DNA from 3 places in the Thalassolituus sp. genome. Region 3 is predicted to be linked to each of the others. Evidence: predicted binding sites of a transcription regulator. Region 3 holds the regulator's gene; each other region holds the start of a gene.
What was found. The regulator sigma-54, encoded in region 3, starts transcription at its own class of promoters, with help from an activator protein. The targets are predictions, from matches to a motif close to TGGCACNNNNNTTGCTNT.
Positions count from the first base shown of each region.

Region 1: AC5E51_RS05935 (urease accessory protein UreD) is a predicted target of sigma-54. The motif match lies at 2,261-2,278, and genes of this name have one in related genera.
Region 2: AC5E51_RS02715 (motility associated factor glycosyltransferase family protein) is a predicted target of sigma-54. The motif match lies at 3,058-3,075, and genes of this name have one in related genera.

Region 1 is NZ_CFHJLR010000006.1:24,165-29,073, reverse strand. It holds gene AC5E51_RS05955 (PAS domain-containing sensor histidine kinase) at 1-513, opposite strand, end outside; gene AC5E51_RS05950 (response regulator) at 649-1,065, shown strand; gene AC5E51_RS05945 (TIGR03643 family protein) at 1,078-1,344, shown strand; gene AC5E51_RS05940 (TlpA family protein disulfide reductase) at 1,372-2,205, shown strand; gene AC5E51_RS05935 (urease accessory protein UreD) at 2,327-3,178, shown strand; gene ureA (urease subunit gamma) at 3,190-3,492, shown strand; gene AC5E51_RS05925 (urease subunit beta) at 3,525-3,830, shown strand; gene ureC (urease subunit alpha) at 3,830-4,909, shown strand, end outside.
Region 2 is NZ_CFHJLR010000003.1:9,881-14,789, reverse strand. It holds gene AC5E51_RS02725 (GNAT family N-acetyltransferase) at 1-86, shown strand, start outside; gene AC5E51_RS02720 (hypothetical protein) at 79-993, shown strand; gene AC5E51_RS02715 (motility associated factor glycosyltransferase family protein) at 979-3,030, opposite strand; gene AC5E51_RS02710 (flagellin N-terminal helical domain-containing protein) at 3,366-4,909, shown strand, end outside.
Region 3 is NZ_CFHJLR010000015.1:35,398-40,306, reverse strand. It holds gene ptsN (PTS IIA-like nitrogen regulatory protein PtsN) at 1-398, opposite strand, end outside; gene hpf (ribosome hibernation-promoting factor, HPF/YfiA family) at 402-704, opposite strand; gene AC5E51_RS11610 (RNA polymerase factor sigma-54) at 769-2,328, opposite strand; gene lptB (LPS export ABC transporter ATP-binding protein) at 2,473-3,198, opposite strand; gene lptA (lipopolysaccharide transport periplasmic protein LptA) at 3,195-3,773, opposite strand; gene lptC (LPS export ABC transporter periplasmic protein LptC) at 3,757-4,308, opposite strand; gene AC5E51_RS11590 (KpsF/GutQ family sugar-phosphate isomerase) at 4,308-4,909, opposite strand, start outside.

The sequences.
Region 1 (4,909 bases), on a different contig from region 3:
GGCAGTTTCCAGTACAACCTTGTTGGTTTCGCTGACGTCTTCAAGGCTGGCCTCGAGTTCTTTACCGATAGCAACCAGTTGCTCCCGGGCACGCATCAGCTCAGTCAGATCTGTGTGGGCGCCAAGCATGCGCGTTGGTTGGTTATTCTCATCCCGGATGATCAGCCCGCGACAGCGTATCCAGACAGTGTGGCCATCCTTGTGCCGGTATCTGACGACCTGGTCGTAGGGGTGGTTTGGGTCAGCTTTATGCTTTTCAAAATTGTCCAGTACGCCGGGTAGATCTTCGGGGAAGATATTTTCCTGCCACCAGGCTGAGGTATGTGGAATTTCGTCGTTTTTATAACCGAAGACTCTTTTGAACTGGGGGCTCAGCCACTCTTGCTCGGGGTCTGTGAGGTCCCAATACCAGAGACCATCGGTGGCGCCCAGCTCGAACCAGTCGAACAGATCGGCATCTTCTCTCAGTTTATTGGAGAGCTCAGTGTAGAGGTAATGGGTTTCCTTTGACATGATGACTCCCTGTGACTTCTTCCGGTGAACTCTTTTATCAGGTGACTCTTATCTCATGTGAGTCGAACACTGACTTCTTGTAGTTTTACGCAGTGGTAAGCTATTGTGGTGCAGTACTTTGAAGGTGACAACCGGATGTCTGAGATAGATGAAATATTTCTGGTCGATGATGACGACGTTGATGTGATGGCGATACGCCGTGCGCTGCAACGCGTCAGTAATCCGCCGAAGCTCATCGTTGCGAACGATGGTGAAGAAGCACTCAACCTTCTTATCGAAGGCCGGTTGAGTAAGTCATCTGTCATTGTGCTGGACATAAATATGCCACGTATATCCGGTTTTGAGCTTTTGAAGAAGCTTCGTTGTAATGTTGAGCTGCAAGCCTATCGCGACCTCCCCGTCTGGGTTATGACGACATCTGAGGCTGATCGCGATCTGGAACGCGCCGATGAGTATGATGTAGCAGGGTATATCCGCAAGACGTTTCAGAGTGCGGATGTGAATATGATTCTGCGTCGAATATTGGGTGATGGATCAGCGGACGCAGGTTGAGAGGTAACAAGTGTGACAGGCTCCGATCGCCATTTTTCCGCAGAAGATATATCACGAATCATTGAGATGGCCTGGGAGGACCGAACGCCCTTTGAGGCGATCGAAACTCTTTTCGGGCTGCCAGAAAAAGAGGTCATCGTTCTTATGCGCAGAGAGATGAAGCCTTCATCTTTCCGCATGTGGCGCAAACGAGTCAGTGGCCGGGCCACTAAGCATCTTGCTTTGCGGCCTGCAGGTATCGACCGTGCCTACTGCCCGACTCAATACAAGCATCGCTGATCTATACAAGCGCCGCAGAGTAGCACTTTGAACAGTCTTTCGATCTTTGGTGTCAGTTTCCCTCTGGTTCCTTTTCTAGGCCTCAGCGCGCTATTGCTGATGGCCGTTGCGAATCGTGTTTTACCCGACGGAGTCCCCGGCCTGGTTGATCGCATTATCTCGAGAGTGTTTGTCGCATTGGTGATCTCGCGCATGGTATTCGTCGTCCAATACCGCGATCAGTACTTTGCCGCGGAAACACCCGCATTCGCTATTGTAGATATCCGTGACCGAGGATTCGAGCCCATCGCATTCCTGGTGGTTATCGCACTGGGTATCGGGCACATGCTGCTAAGGGAAGTAGCATGGCGTAGGCCACTAATCGTCATGGTAACGATTGCTCTGCTATGGATTGGCGCAGGATTCAGCTTGTTTAAATTCACTCATAGCACGCCAGATCTGTGGCCGGAATACAGCTTTAACGACCTGACGGGTAAGTCTTTTCCGCTCAGGTCTGATGTTGCGAATGTCACGGTTGTGAATCTGTGGGCGACCTGGTGTCCGACGTGCAGGGCTGAAATGGAAGTGTTTGAACAAGCCCAGCAAGCCTACCCACATGTACGTTTTGTTATGCTCAACCAGGGGGAGAGCAAGGCTGAGGTCGCAGCCTTTATCGAAGCGGAGGGGTATCAGTTTGATAACCTATGGCTCGATATGGAAGGACGTATGGGGCACTGGTTTGGCCAGAGCGCTTTGCCTGTGACTCTCGTATTTAACAAGGAGGGTAAGCTGCTGAATGGCCGTATGGGAGCGATGTCGGCTGCTACTCTTGAACAGCTCCTTACCCAGGGTTCTGGCCTTTCACTTCCCACCCATTTCTGACTTCTTGCCGAGTTATTAAGCCCTGGTACTCAAAGGCTTCTCTTTTTGGTGCATCTGGCCTGCATTTTGCTCTGTTAGTGCACAATAAAGTGAATACAATCGTGGATACCTGATTCAGACCATGTTGCAGGCTGTAAAAAACGTTCGACCCGGCTGGCAAGCCAAGATGAATATGCGCCTTGAAAAGCGAGGCGAGCGAACCGTGATGGCTGGTCTGACGCACCATGGCCCCCTCCGCGTGCAGCGCCCCTTCTACCCTGAGGGCGAAACCAGTCACATTTATCTTCTGCATCCACCGGGCGGCGTTGTGGGCGGAGATGGCTTATCGATTGATATTGAATGCTGTCAGAACGCTCATGGTTTGTTTACTACGCCGGGAGCTACCAAGTTCTATCTGAGTGCAGGCGCGACCGCGGATGTAACACAGGTGCTTCATATTGGTGCAGGCTGTGCACTGGAATGGTTCCCTCAGGAGAGCATTTTCTTTACCGGCGCCAAAGTGAAAGCAAAAACTCAGATCGATCTTGAGGATGATGCTCATTTCATGGGCTGGGAAATCAGCTGCTTCGGGCGGCCGGTTAATGAAGAACGCTTTCTGCATGGCAAGGTGCACTCGAAGTTTTTTGTCCGACGCAACGGACGGCCCTTGTTGAGCGATCACCTGTTGGTCTCTGATCCTAAGCATCTCAGTGCGGCTGCAGGATTGCGGGACTATCCGATGCAGGGGCTGTTTGTGGCGACTGGCGGTACTGAAGCACTACTGGAGGCCTGCCGCGATGTTCTCGCTGAGGCGCAGACGAAGCTGGAAAGCCCACTTCCTGCTGGGCTGACCCTGCTGGATGATCTGATTGTTCTGAGAGTGCTGGGCATCAGCACTGAAAAAATGCAGTCGTTAATGATTCCGGTGTGGCAACTGCTGCGCCAGAAAGTATTAAATAAAGGGGCGGAAATTCCGCGAATCTGGAATACCTGACAGGCAGACTTATGGAACTGACACCAAGAGAGAAAGACAAGTTACTTATTTTTACCGCTGCTCTGTTAGCCGAGCGTCGTATGGCTCGGGGAGTAAAACTGAATTATCCGGAAGCCGTCGCCTTTATTACCGCGGCGATTATGGAAGGCGCTCGTGATGGTCGGACTGTCTCTGAATTAATGGGGCATGGCCGGACTCTCCTTACCCGCGATGACGTGATGGAAGGTGTACCCGAAATGATTCACGAAGTGCAGGTCGAAGCGACTTTCCCCGATGGTACTAAGTTAGTCACTGTTCATAACCCTATTGTCTGATCACGGCAGTTTAACGGATTGAGGAGCACGCAATGATACCTGGTGAAGTTAAGGCTGCGGAAGGCAGTATCACACTCAATGAAGGTCGTCAGACGTTAGAAATAGAAGTGGCGAATACGGGCGATCGTCCTATTCAGGTTGGATCTCACTATCACTTTTACGAAGTGAATAATTCACTGACATTTGATCGTGAAAAGACCCGCGGCTACCGACTCAATATTCCTGCGGGAACCGCAGTCCGCATTGAACCGGGGCAAACGCGAACGGTGGAATTAGTTGAGTATACCGGTGCACGGAAAGTGTATGGATTCCAGGGCAAAGTGATGGGAGACCTGTAATGACGGACAGCAATAAAACGATTTCGCGTCAGGCCTATGCCGATATGTTCGGGCCCACAAAGGGCGATAAAGTGCGCCTTGCGGATACTGAACTCTGGATTGAAGTTGAGAACGACTATACGACGTACGGCGATGAAGTAAAATTCGGCGGTGGTAAAGTAATTCGTGACGGCATGGGGCAATCACAAAGCACCTCAGAAAAAGTCATGGATTGTGTCATGACGAATGCTCTGGTCATCGATTACACCGGAATTTATAAGGCAGACATCGGTATTAAAGGTGGGCGTATTGCCGCCATTGGTAAAGCCGGTAATCCAGATGTTCAGCCGGACGTCACCATTGAAGTTGGTCCGGGTACCGACGTGATTGCTGCAGAAGGTAAGATCGTCACGGCGGGTGGTATCGACTCTCATATTCACTTTATTTGCCCACAGCAGATCGAAGAAGCACTGGCATCCGGTGTCACGACCATGCTGGGAGGTGGCACAGGCCCGACAACAGGCACCAACGCAACAACGGTAACGCCGGGCCCCTGGAATATGGCGCGCATGCTTGAAGCTGCTGACGAATTTCCGATGAACCTTGGTTTTCTGGGTAAGGGCAATGCCAGTCAACCTGAAGGTCTGCGTGAGCAGATTGCAGCGGGAGCGATTGGTCTTAAATTGCACGAAGATTGGGGAACAACGCCAGCGTCGATTGACTGCGCACTCACGGTGGCAGAAGAAACCGACACCCAGATCGCGATTCACACCGATACTCTGAACGAGTCGGGTTTTGTTGAAGACACCATTGCTGCATTTAAAGGTCGTACCATTCACACGTACCACACTGAGGGTGCGGGTGGTGGTCACGCGCCGGACATTATTAAAGCCGCCGGGCTGTCTAATGTGTTGCCGTCGTCAACCAACCCAACGCGCCCGTATACTGTAAATACAGCAGACGAACACCTCGATATGCTGATGGTGTGTCACCACCTTGATCCAAGCATTCCAGAAGACGTTGCCTTTGCTGAGTCACGTATTCGTGTTGAAACCATTGCTGCGGAAGATATTCTTCACGACCTGGGCGCATTCTCGATG
Region 2 (4,909 bases), on a different contig from region 3:
TCCCGGATGGTATTCGAGTACAGCAAGAATTAGTCGAGGGCGTTGCTTTCGATATGCTTCATTTTGCCCGATTCTCTTATGACTGATTTTCCTACGGGGCGTTGTGGCATCGTCGCTCACGATGCAGGTGCGGCGAACCAGATCCTGCATTGGATTACGGCGGGCGATTTTTCTGATGTTGATATCACGCTGTCATTACATGGTCCTGCCCAAACTATTGCAGAACGCCTTGGACTACTGAGTCTTTTCGATAGTATCGATGATGTCGAAACCCTGATTCAGAAGGCGGATTGGGTTATTTGTGGTACAGGCTGGGCAACGCAGATTGAGAAGAGCGCGATGTGTCTCGCTCGACAATATGCAGTCCCTGTATTCGCTGTACTGGATCACTGGGTGAATTATCGCCCGAGATTGAATTATCAGGCTGACGATACAGCTGATGTTGATGAACTATGGGTTGTAGATGAGGAAGCACGTTCCTTAGCTGCTACGGAGTTTCCGGGTACCTGTATACGCGCTATGCCCGGAAGGTATCTTGAGAGTCAGATCGCCGATATTGGTTTGCCCTCAACGCCTGAACAGGTTCTGTTTTTGATGGAGCCCGTGCGAGAGCAATGGGGCGATATGCATACGGGTCAGTCTGCTTCTCTTAAGCCGGGTGAATTTTCAGCCTTCGAGTTTTTTCTTACCGCTCTTAAAAAGACTGATGCTAACGTCGGCGACATTGTGATTCGCCCTCATCCTTCTGACCCACCTGGTAAGTACGACGCTCTTACTGAGTGTGTAGATTTCAGAGTTTCTGTAAAAACGGAAGAGTCATTATCGCATGCGATCTCAGAGGCGACCTATGTTGTCGGATTAAACAGTTACGCGATGGTGGTGGCGTTAGCCGCAGGACGCAAGGTCTACTGTGCCTTGCCACCGAATGCACCTGCATGTGTGTTACCACATGCAGGTATTATTGACCTTCGAAACGAATCATTCAGCGTATAGATGCTCGTTAGAAACGATATCGTTGCGAACCCAAGGGTCTTCAGAGTCAGGGTATTGCTTTGACGTAATACTGTCGTAATGGGCGGGAAGATCTTGAAGAAATTTCCCGAAGTTATTTTTCCATTCTGTAATGAATTTATCGCGACTGGCCTTATTCTCTATCGACAGTGAGTGGGCACAGCCGATATTAAGGTAGTGCCAGATTGACCCGCGTATAAAGTAAGCAGTCAGGCCATATTTCGGAAAGACCTGTTGTAGAAGATTGAGGTTAATCGTGTGGCACACACGGAATACGTCTTCAGGTTCAGTAGATTTCAGAGAGTTTAAACACACGCTGAATGATCGGCTGATTTCTGTCAGGAAAGCACCGAGCTCGTCGATTTTCTTACGCATCTGTTTTTGAGTGAAGGGCGTTCCTTTCAAAGACTTAAGAAAGTCAGTAGAGGCGATTTCTTCACGTGTAGCGAAGAAGTCATCGACAGCATCCGGTGTCAGATATTCTGTGTTGGCGATCTTTGCACCTTCGGAGCAGGCATAGCTCTGTGTGTGCTGGTGGATCGTGCGGTGCTTTGTGAGCTGCTCAATACTCATTCTCGAGGTGTTGTACATCGGAAAGGTGTACATAGGATCGCCATGAACGGATTCGGTTTCGACCAGCTTCTCCAGGTTGCGCTTCACCCCTTCTTTGATGGAGTCACTCATTTTATCGCTGAAGTAGATGCTGTTTTTCGAGTGATGCTGATTCTTCTCCGGGAAGCCGAAGTCCATGCCGTACAGGAAGACGCTCTTAAGTTTAAGGTGGGTTGCTACGGCCACGCCGGTATTGGTACAGGTCGGTGTCGCTCTGTGTACGATTTCATCTTCGGTTCCAAACATACTGGCTAGCGCCGTTGAGTCTTTAAGGAAGTAGTAACCATGTTTGAACAGGTTGAACACCTGAGGAGGCAGCTGTAGGGCGCCGACCAGCAAGGTATTCTCAAAGAACTCCGGCTGATCGATTTTCGAAAGATGATCGTACGTTAGCATGTGAGACTCAATTTCGACGTGAATATCGGGCATGAGTCCAGCAGCAATAATGCTGTGCACCGATGTTCCGCACGAGATCAGTAACACTTTATCGCGATGGCGTTTGATTTCTTCTACCCGCATATCAAACGAAGGTCCGCCGCCGACAATCACCGCGGGCATGTCGGTATCGATCTGGTTGTAAGACATGGGTGGTACGCCTGCACCGATATTATGCAGGGCATTATTAAACTGATTTATTTCGTCGTCGTAGTAACCCCACTGATTCAGGAAGAAGTGCATATCCCCCTGTATACGCTTGACGATAGGATTATAGGGCTCACTGCTGATGTGATTATAAAACAGAGCACACAGCGGGAAGCTCGGGCCGTAGTTAATCAGGAGGTTCCAGAGGGCGGGGGAGGACACTTCTGGTGGAGCAACTCCGCCACTAGAGACAAGTATATCGATTTTGTTGCCTTTTCTTTCAAACTCTCTGAAGAGGCTTTCCCAGTCTGTGACATAGAGGCTGGCGAAGAAGTACTCAGGATCTGGCTCGAAAATGACGACGTTGAGAATTCTGTTCTCCCGGATCATCTTTTCGATATGAATTCCCAGCCCGCAGCCAAAGAATACGATCATGGGGTAGAAATCAGGAATGGTATAGTTCTGAGTCAGGTCTGCGTCGTCCGGAATCTGATCCGTAAGGGCGTGCATACGTTTGGAGAAAAACCGGTGGAACCCTATTGCTCCGGGCCTTGGCGGCAATATGGTGGCGATCGAGCTTCCTGGTCCGAAGTTTTCCTTGTACGCAGCCACCTCGTTATCGGCAAACGCATGTGCATCACCTTGATACAGACTTTGCTTGTTGTGCCAAAGATCGACCTTACCTGTATCGCCATCGATATTCAGCGTCAGTCGACTGAAGCTTTCCTGCAACGCAGTCTGATATAGAGCAGGGTGCTTCTTTTTAAAATACGCCAGATTTTTGTCTTTCAGCGCCATAGCACCGGCGGCTCGTGGGTGTGTCATGCCATTTCTCCTTATTGAATAGAGAAAGTAGCAGAGATCATGCCACTTGAAGGGGGGGGCAGGCATGTAAGAAAAGCATTGGAAAACATTTCGTAACAATCTTTTTTAATGCCAGGTTTGGTGAGTGTCAAAAATAATTTTCTTTGTATATCAGTGGGTTACTGAGGCTGTTGTGAGGGTGTCAAAAGTGCGTCGCAGATGCCAGTCACTTTGTTGAAAAAAACTTCTAAAGAACTCTACAGGGGCGCCGTTAAACCCTATGACAAAGTCAGGCGGAGCCGAAAAGCGTCGAAGGTGATGCCGGTTCCAATAGAAGTAGGTACAGGAGAAACACCATGCCTCAAGTTATTAATACCAACATTGCCTCGCTGAACGCTCAGCGTAACCTGGACAAATCCCAGTCGGCGAACCAGCAGGCCTTGCAGCGCCTGTCTTCTGGTCTCCGTATCAACAGCGCTAAAGATGACGCTGCTGGTCTGGCGATTTCTACCCGTTTTACCTCTCAGATCAAAGGTCTGGATGTAGCCGTACGTAACGCCGGTGACGGTATTGCTCTGGCACAGACTGCTGAAGGTGCACTGGGTTCTATTAACGAATCTCTGCAGCGTATTCGTGAGCTGGCGGTTCAGTCTGCTAACGCCACGAACTCTGACGTTGACCGTGAAGCTCTTCAGGCTGAGGTTGATCAGCTGGTTTCTGAGATTTCACGTACTGCAGAAGAAACTGACTTCAACGGCCGTAAGCTGCTTGATGGTTCTTTCTCTGCAACTTTCCAGGTCGGTGCGAATGCCGGTCAGACGGTTGATATCTCTATCGGTGAGCTGACCGCTGACAAACTGGGTTCTTCTTCTCAGTCAGGTCTTTCAGCGCGTGGTACTGACTTCGCTCTGGAAAACGGTGACCTGGTGCTCAACGGTGTTGCAATCGCCGCTTCTCGTGCAGAGGACGATACTTCTTCTGTTTCTAACAATGCCGCTTCTGCGATTTCTAAAGCAGCAGCGATTAACCGTTACAGCGACGAAACTGGCGTTACCGCTCAGGTAAATGAAAACGTGGCTGGTGGTAGTGAGATGAGCGGCACCGCGGGTTCCGGTACTTTCACTCTGAACGGTGTAGACATTTCTTTCTCTACTACGACCGATACGGCTCAGTCCCGTGCAGCGATCACTCAGGCGATCAATGCAGTTTCTGAACAGACTGGTGTACGTGCGGTGGACACTGAGAACGGTTCGACGGGTGTAAACCTTGTCGCTGAAGACGGCCGTAACATCACTCTGACCTTCGATACCACTGAACTGAATGGCCTCGACCAGGATACCTTTGCTGCGGCAACCGGTCTTGCTGGCGGTGCGACAGTGCAGTCTGGTACTACGTACAGCAACACTTATGAAGGCGGTTACACTCTGATTGCTGACGGCGATCAGAAAACCATTGAAGTATCGGGTGGTAACGGCACTGGTCGTGGCGACCTTTCAAATGCGGGTCTGACTGCGGGTACCTACGACCGCGCTGAAGCAGTATCTGTGTCTTCTAAAGTGGCTGACGATACTAAAGCTTCTACCGTTGGCGGGGGTTCGCTGGCGAACACTCTGCAGCGTGCTGACTCGGGCGGTACCTTTATTTCTCAGGCTGGTGGTAGTGTTACCACGTCTGTTACCACGGGTGGTACAAGCGGACAGATCACAGATAGCGGCGCCTCTGTAACCATCGTTCAGGGAACAACCGCAGTGACCTACTCGAATGCCGGTGACCAAGCCATCGCTGCATACGCAGATGCTGCTGAAACTGTGGCAACCACCGCGGGTATCGATGTTAACTTCTACGAGCAGGGCACCATGACGCTTTCCGGTCTGGATGCGGGTGACTCGTTCGACATTGG
Region 3 (4,909 bases):
TCGCGATATTCCGCCTGATTAAAGTTACTGGCGAGTGTCGCCAGTATCTGAAGGTGTTCGTCGGTTGCTTCCTCGGGGACTAACAAAGCAAATACGAGGTCGACCGGATTACCATCGATAGAATCATAGTCTATCGGGGTATTTAATCTCAGAAGAACGCCCAGCGCTTTCTGGCACTGCAACAACCGGCAGTGCGGGATGGCAATACCTTCTCCTATCCCTGTGCTTCCCATGCGCTCGCGTGCTAACAGGCGTTCGTAGATATCGTCTGCGGAGGCATCGCCGATTTCTTCAGCAACCAGAGATGAAAGTTGTTCTAACAGTTTTTTCTTACTGGAAACGGTCACGTCAATGACGGACCGTTCCGGTGTGAGGATATCCTCAATACTCAAAGACATGCTTCAGCCTTGACCGTGTTGGCGCGCGACCTGCTTCTCTTTGTGCTTAAGAACCTGACGGTCCAGTTTGTCGACCATCTGATCAATGGCGGTGTACATGTCTTCGTTTTCTGCTTTCGCGTGCAGGTCGTGACCTGTGATGTGTATCGTCCCTTCGGCCGTCTGGCGATCTTTAACGACGGTCAACGTGATCTGACCTGTGGTGATGCTGTCGCTATGGCGCGTAAGCTTCGACATTTTATCTTCAACGTGCGCCTGCATCGCTTCCGTTACTTCTACATGATGACCACTGATATTGATTTGCATGCCAAGTCTCCTGTGTCGCTGGCGGTAGGTGAATCAGAATCTGTTCACATTGATATAACAGACTCTAAATCAACTGCTTACGTTCATTCGATGGTGGTATCAGCATAGCCTCGCGGTATTTCGCTACCGTGCGCCGTGCCACTTTGATGCCCTTTTCACCGAGCATCGTTGCTATCTTGTTGTCACTGAGTGGCTTACGCGTGTTTTCGTCCGCGATCAGTTTCTTGATCATCGCCCGGATAGCCGTCGATGAACACTCTCCGCCGCTGTCGGTGCTGACGTGGCTGGAGAAAAAGTATTTAAGCTCAAAAATCCCACGTGGGGTATGCATGTATTTCTGGGTGGTTACCCGAGAGATCGTCGACTCATGCATACCTACGGCTTCGGCGATGTCATGGAGCACAAGTGGCTTCATGCCTTCATCACCTTCTTCAAAGAAGTCTATCTGGAATTCAACAATTTTGGTTGCGACTTTGAGCAGAGTGTCATTGCGACTTTGCAGACTTTTAATAAACCAGCGTGCTTCCTGCAGGTGATCTTTGAGGAAGGTATTGTCAGCACTGCTGTCTGAGCGGCGAATCAGTGATGCGTAGTCGGCATTCACCCGCAGCTTGGGCGCAATCTCTGGATTCAGCTCAACACGCCACTCGTCTCTGATCTGGCGGACGATGACGTCTGGAATAACGTACTCGGATTCTTCTGAGGCAATGCCTGCACCCGGCTTCGGGTTAAGCTCTTTGATCAGTCGCATGACTGACTTGAGGTCATCTTCCTTCAATTTTGTGCGGCGCATCAGTGACTGATAGTCGCGACTACCGAGCAGGTCAATGTGATCACGTATGATCAGCTGCGCTTCGGTGAGCCAGGGGGTGCCCTGAGGCAGTTGATGCAGTTGCAGAAGCAGGCATTCGCGGAGGTCGCGGCAGAAAACACCCGCCGGATCAAATTGTTGCAGGCGATGAAGAACTGCCATCACTTCTTCTTCTTCGATTTCGAGTGACGGGTCCATCGCTTCAATGACGTCTTCAACTGTCGTGTGAAGGTAGCCATCATCGTCTACACCATCAATCAGCATGGTCGCAACTTCGCGGTCAGCATCTGACATTGGGGTCAGGTTTAGCTGCCAGAGCAGGTGATCCTGCAGATTGTCGCTGGTGGCGTAGCGGGAATCGTAGTCAAAGTCTTCGTCTACCGGCCCGGAGCTTGATGCGACTCCGGCGCTGACCTGATAGGTATCTTCCCACTGGCTATCTACAGGCAGGTCATCGGGCAGTTTCTCGCTCGACCATTGCTCATCGAGAGATTCCTGGCCGCTCTGATCGTCGTAGGAATTGTCATCGTAGGAATTGTCGTAATCCTGATTGTCAGAGCTGCTCTCACGGTCTTCGCGGCTGTCTCTGTCGTTGTTATCGGAATCAGAACTGCGGGAATCGTTGTCGGACTCGTTGCCTGAGTCGCTGTTGTCATCAAACTCTTCGCTTTCCAGCATTGGGTTGGAATCCAGCGCTTCCTGAATTTCCTGCTGAAGGTCCAGCGTTGAAAGCTGGAGGAGGCGGATGGCCTGTTGCAGCTGAGGCGTCATCGTCAGCTGCTGGCCCATCTTAATCTGAAGGGATGTCTTCATATAACTCGGTAATTACGACCTGAAAATCGAACCATCTTTTTGTTTGATGCACCTAGCATTATAGGCAAAGTCCTTGTGTATGGAACCTATTTTGCTTACCAGAGTAAATAGATAACTCTACAGTACGTGACATCGGTCAGAGTTTCAAAGACGGAAATCGTCCCCAAGGTAGACTTCGCGCACCTGCTCATTGGCAAGCACATCTTCAGCCGTGCCTTCGGCGATAATGTGGCCACCACCAACGATAAAAGCCTTTTCGCAAATAGCGAGGGTCTCACGCACGTTGTGGTCGGTAATCAGTACGCCGATGCCCCGCGCCTTGAGCTGACGGATAATATCCATGATGTCCGAGACTGAGATCGGGTCTACACCAGCAAAGGGTTCGTCGAGCAGAATGAACGAGGGCTCTGCAGCCAGCGCTCTGGCAATTTCGACACGACGACGCTCACCGCCGGATAGCGCCATGCCGGCGCTTTCGCGGATGTGTTGAATATGAAATTCGTTCAGTAGCTGCTCGAGCTGTTCAGTTCGCTGCTGGCGATTGAGATCTTTACGGGTCTCAAGAATGGCCATGATGTTATCTGCAACACTGAGCTTGCGGAAAATCGACGCTTCCTGCGGCAGGTAACCGATGCCTTTGCGGGCACGGCCGTGCATTGGCAGGTGGCTGATGTCTTCGTCGTCGATCATGATGCGACCACGATCGGCTTGCACCAGGTTAACAATCATATAGAAACAGGTCGTTTTGCCGGCGCCATTAGGGCCCAATAAACCAACGATCTGGCCGCTTTCAACGCGGATAGATACGTCTTTAACGACTTCGCGGCCGCCGTAACTTTTGGCCAGATGTTCTGCCTTCAGTGTTTTCATTCTGTCGCTGCTTCCGGAGATTCTGTCGTGTCAGACTCTGAGTCAGATTCGGACTCAGGTTTTGGCGGCTGGATAACGACTTTGATCCGGCCGGAGTCTTCATCTGTGCTGTCGGTCGACGACTCGGCGGTGGTGCCATCAGCACGCACGGTCTCTGTTGCCATGTCGTAGGTGATGCGTTCGCCGCTGAAAATATTGCCTTCCTGTTCCAGTTCAGCATCGCCAGTAATAATGATGCGGCGCTCGCTGGTGTAGTAATCGATGCGGTTGCCGAGGGCTGTGGTGAGCGGTTTACCGACCTCAATCTGCTGTTGGTAACGGGCACGGTCGCCTTCTGCGACGGCTTTTTCGAGGGTGTCGCCGTTGCGCAGAATCATCAGGCGGTCGGCTTCTATTTTCAGCGTGCCTTGGGTAAGAATGACATTGCCCTCGTACACAACTGTACCTGCGCGGCGGTCGATCTCTGCAGAATCTGACAGGATCGTCATTTCTTTCTGCCAGTCATCCGGCAATGCGACTGTGTAGCTTGCGATCACTGACAGCGACATCACGGCCAGTTTATTGAACAGGTTCATAAGTCGTACGGACTCCTGTTTTCAGTTCGAGGCGCTGACGTGTGGCGTCAAACATCATTCCGGTGCCAGTCATGCGGCTGTTTTCACCCGTCATGGTAACCAGCTCATCAGTCTCTGCGATCTTGTCATCAATATGATAGGTCAGCCTTGAGGTTTCAAGGCGCATCGGGTCACTGCTGTCGAGCGGCCTGATTAATATGTTGCCTGATAATTTCAGTGCCTGTTCGTTGCCGCGCATAACACCTTCGTCAGCGGTCAGTACCCAGTCGTCTTTTGAACTGACCAGAAGACGTGGCTCACTGAATACGGTGAGGTCGCCCTCGGGAAAGTGCTCTGATTTTGCGGCGTAAAAAGTATCGGCCAGTGAGCCGTCTTTTTCGTAGCGGCGACTGAACAGTACTTCGCCATAATAATCCGGCTCGCGAACGACCTGTTCGGTCGTTTGCCCGGTAATATCGCGGGTGTAGCGATCTACTGCCAGAAAGGCAACGCCGAAAAATGCGGTGACTAATAGCAGTAGATAGCGCTTACGCATCAGATGACGCCTGCTCGCAGAAGGTCGTGCATGTTAATAACACCGACGGTGCGGCCTTCGTCCTGCACGACGAGCGCGTTGATCTTGCCGTCTTCCATGATTTTCAGGGCTTCTGCTGCGAGCATGCCCGGTGAGGTCGTTTTACATTCAACCGTCATCACATCTTTGATGGTGGCATTACGGATATCGACACCATGGTCGATGGCACGACGAAGGTCACCATCGGTGAAGATACCGGCGAGCTTGCCGTCCGGGTCTGCGACTGTGGTCATGCCCAGCCCTTTTGAGGTGGCGATCAGCAGCGCTTCAGGCAGTGAGGTTTCCGGAGAGACAACTGGAATCTGCTCGCCACTGTGCATGATGTTTTCTACTTTCAACAGCAGACGACGACCGAGGCTACCGCCCGGGTGAGAAAATGCGAAGTCTTCGGCAGTGAACCCTTTTGCTTCCAGTAGGGCAATCGCCAGCGCATCGCCCATCACGAGTGCACACGTCGTCGAGGACGTCGGCGCCAGATCAAGAGGGCAGGCTTCCTGATCGACACCCGCATAAAGGTGGCTGTCTGCCGCTTTCGCCAGTGTGGATTCTTTATTCCCTGTCA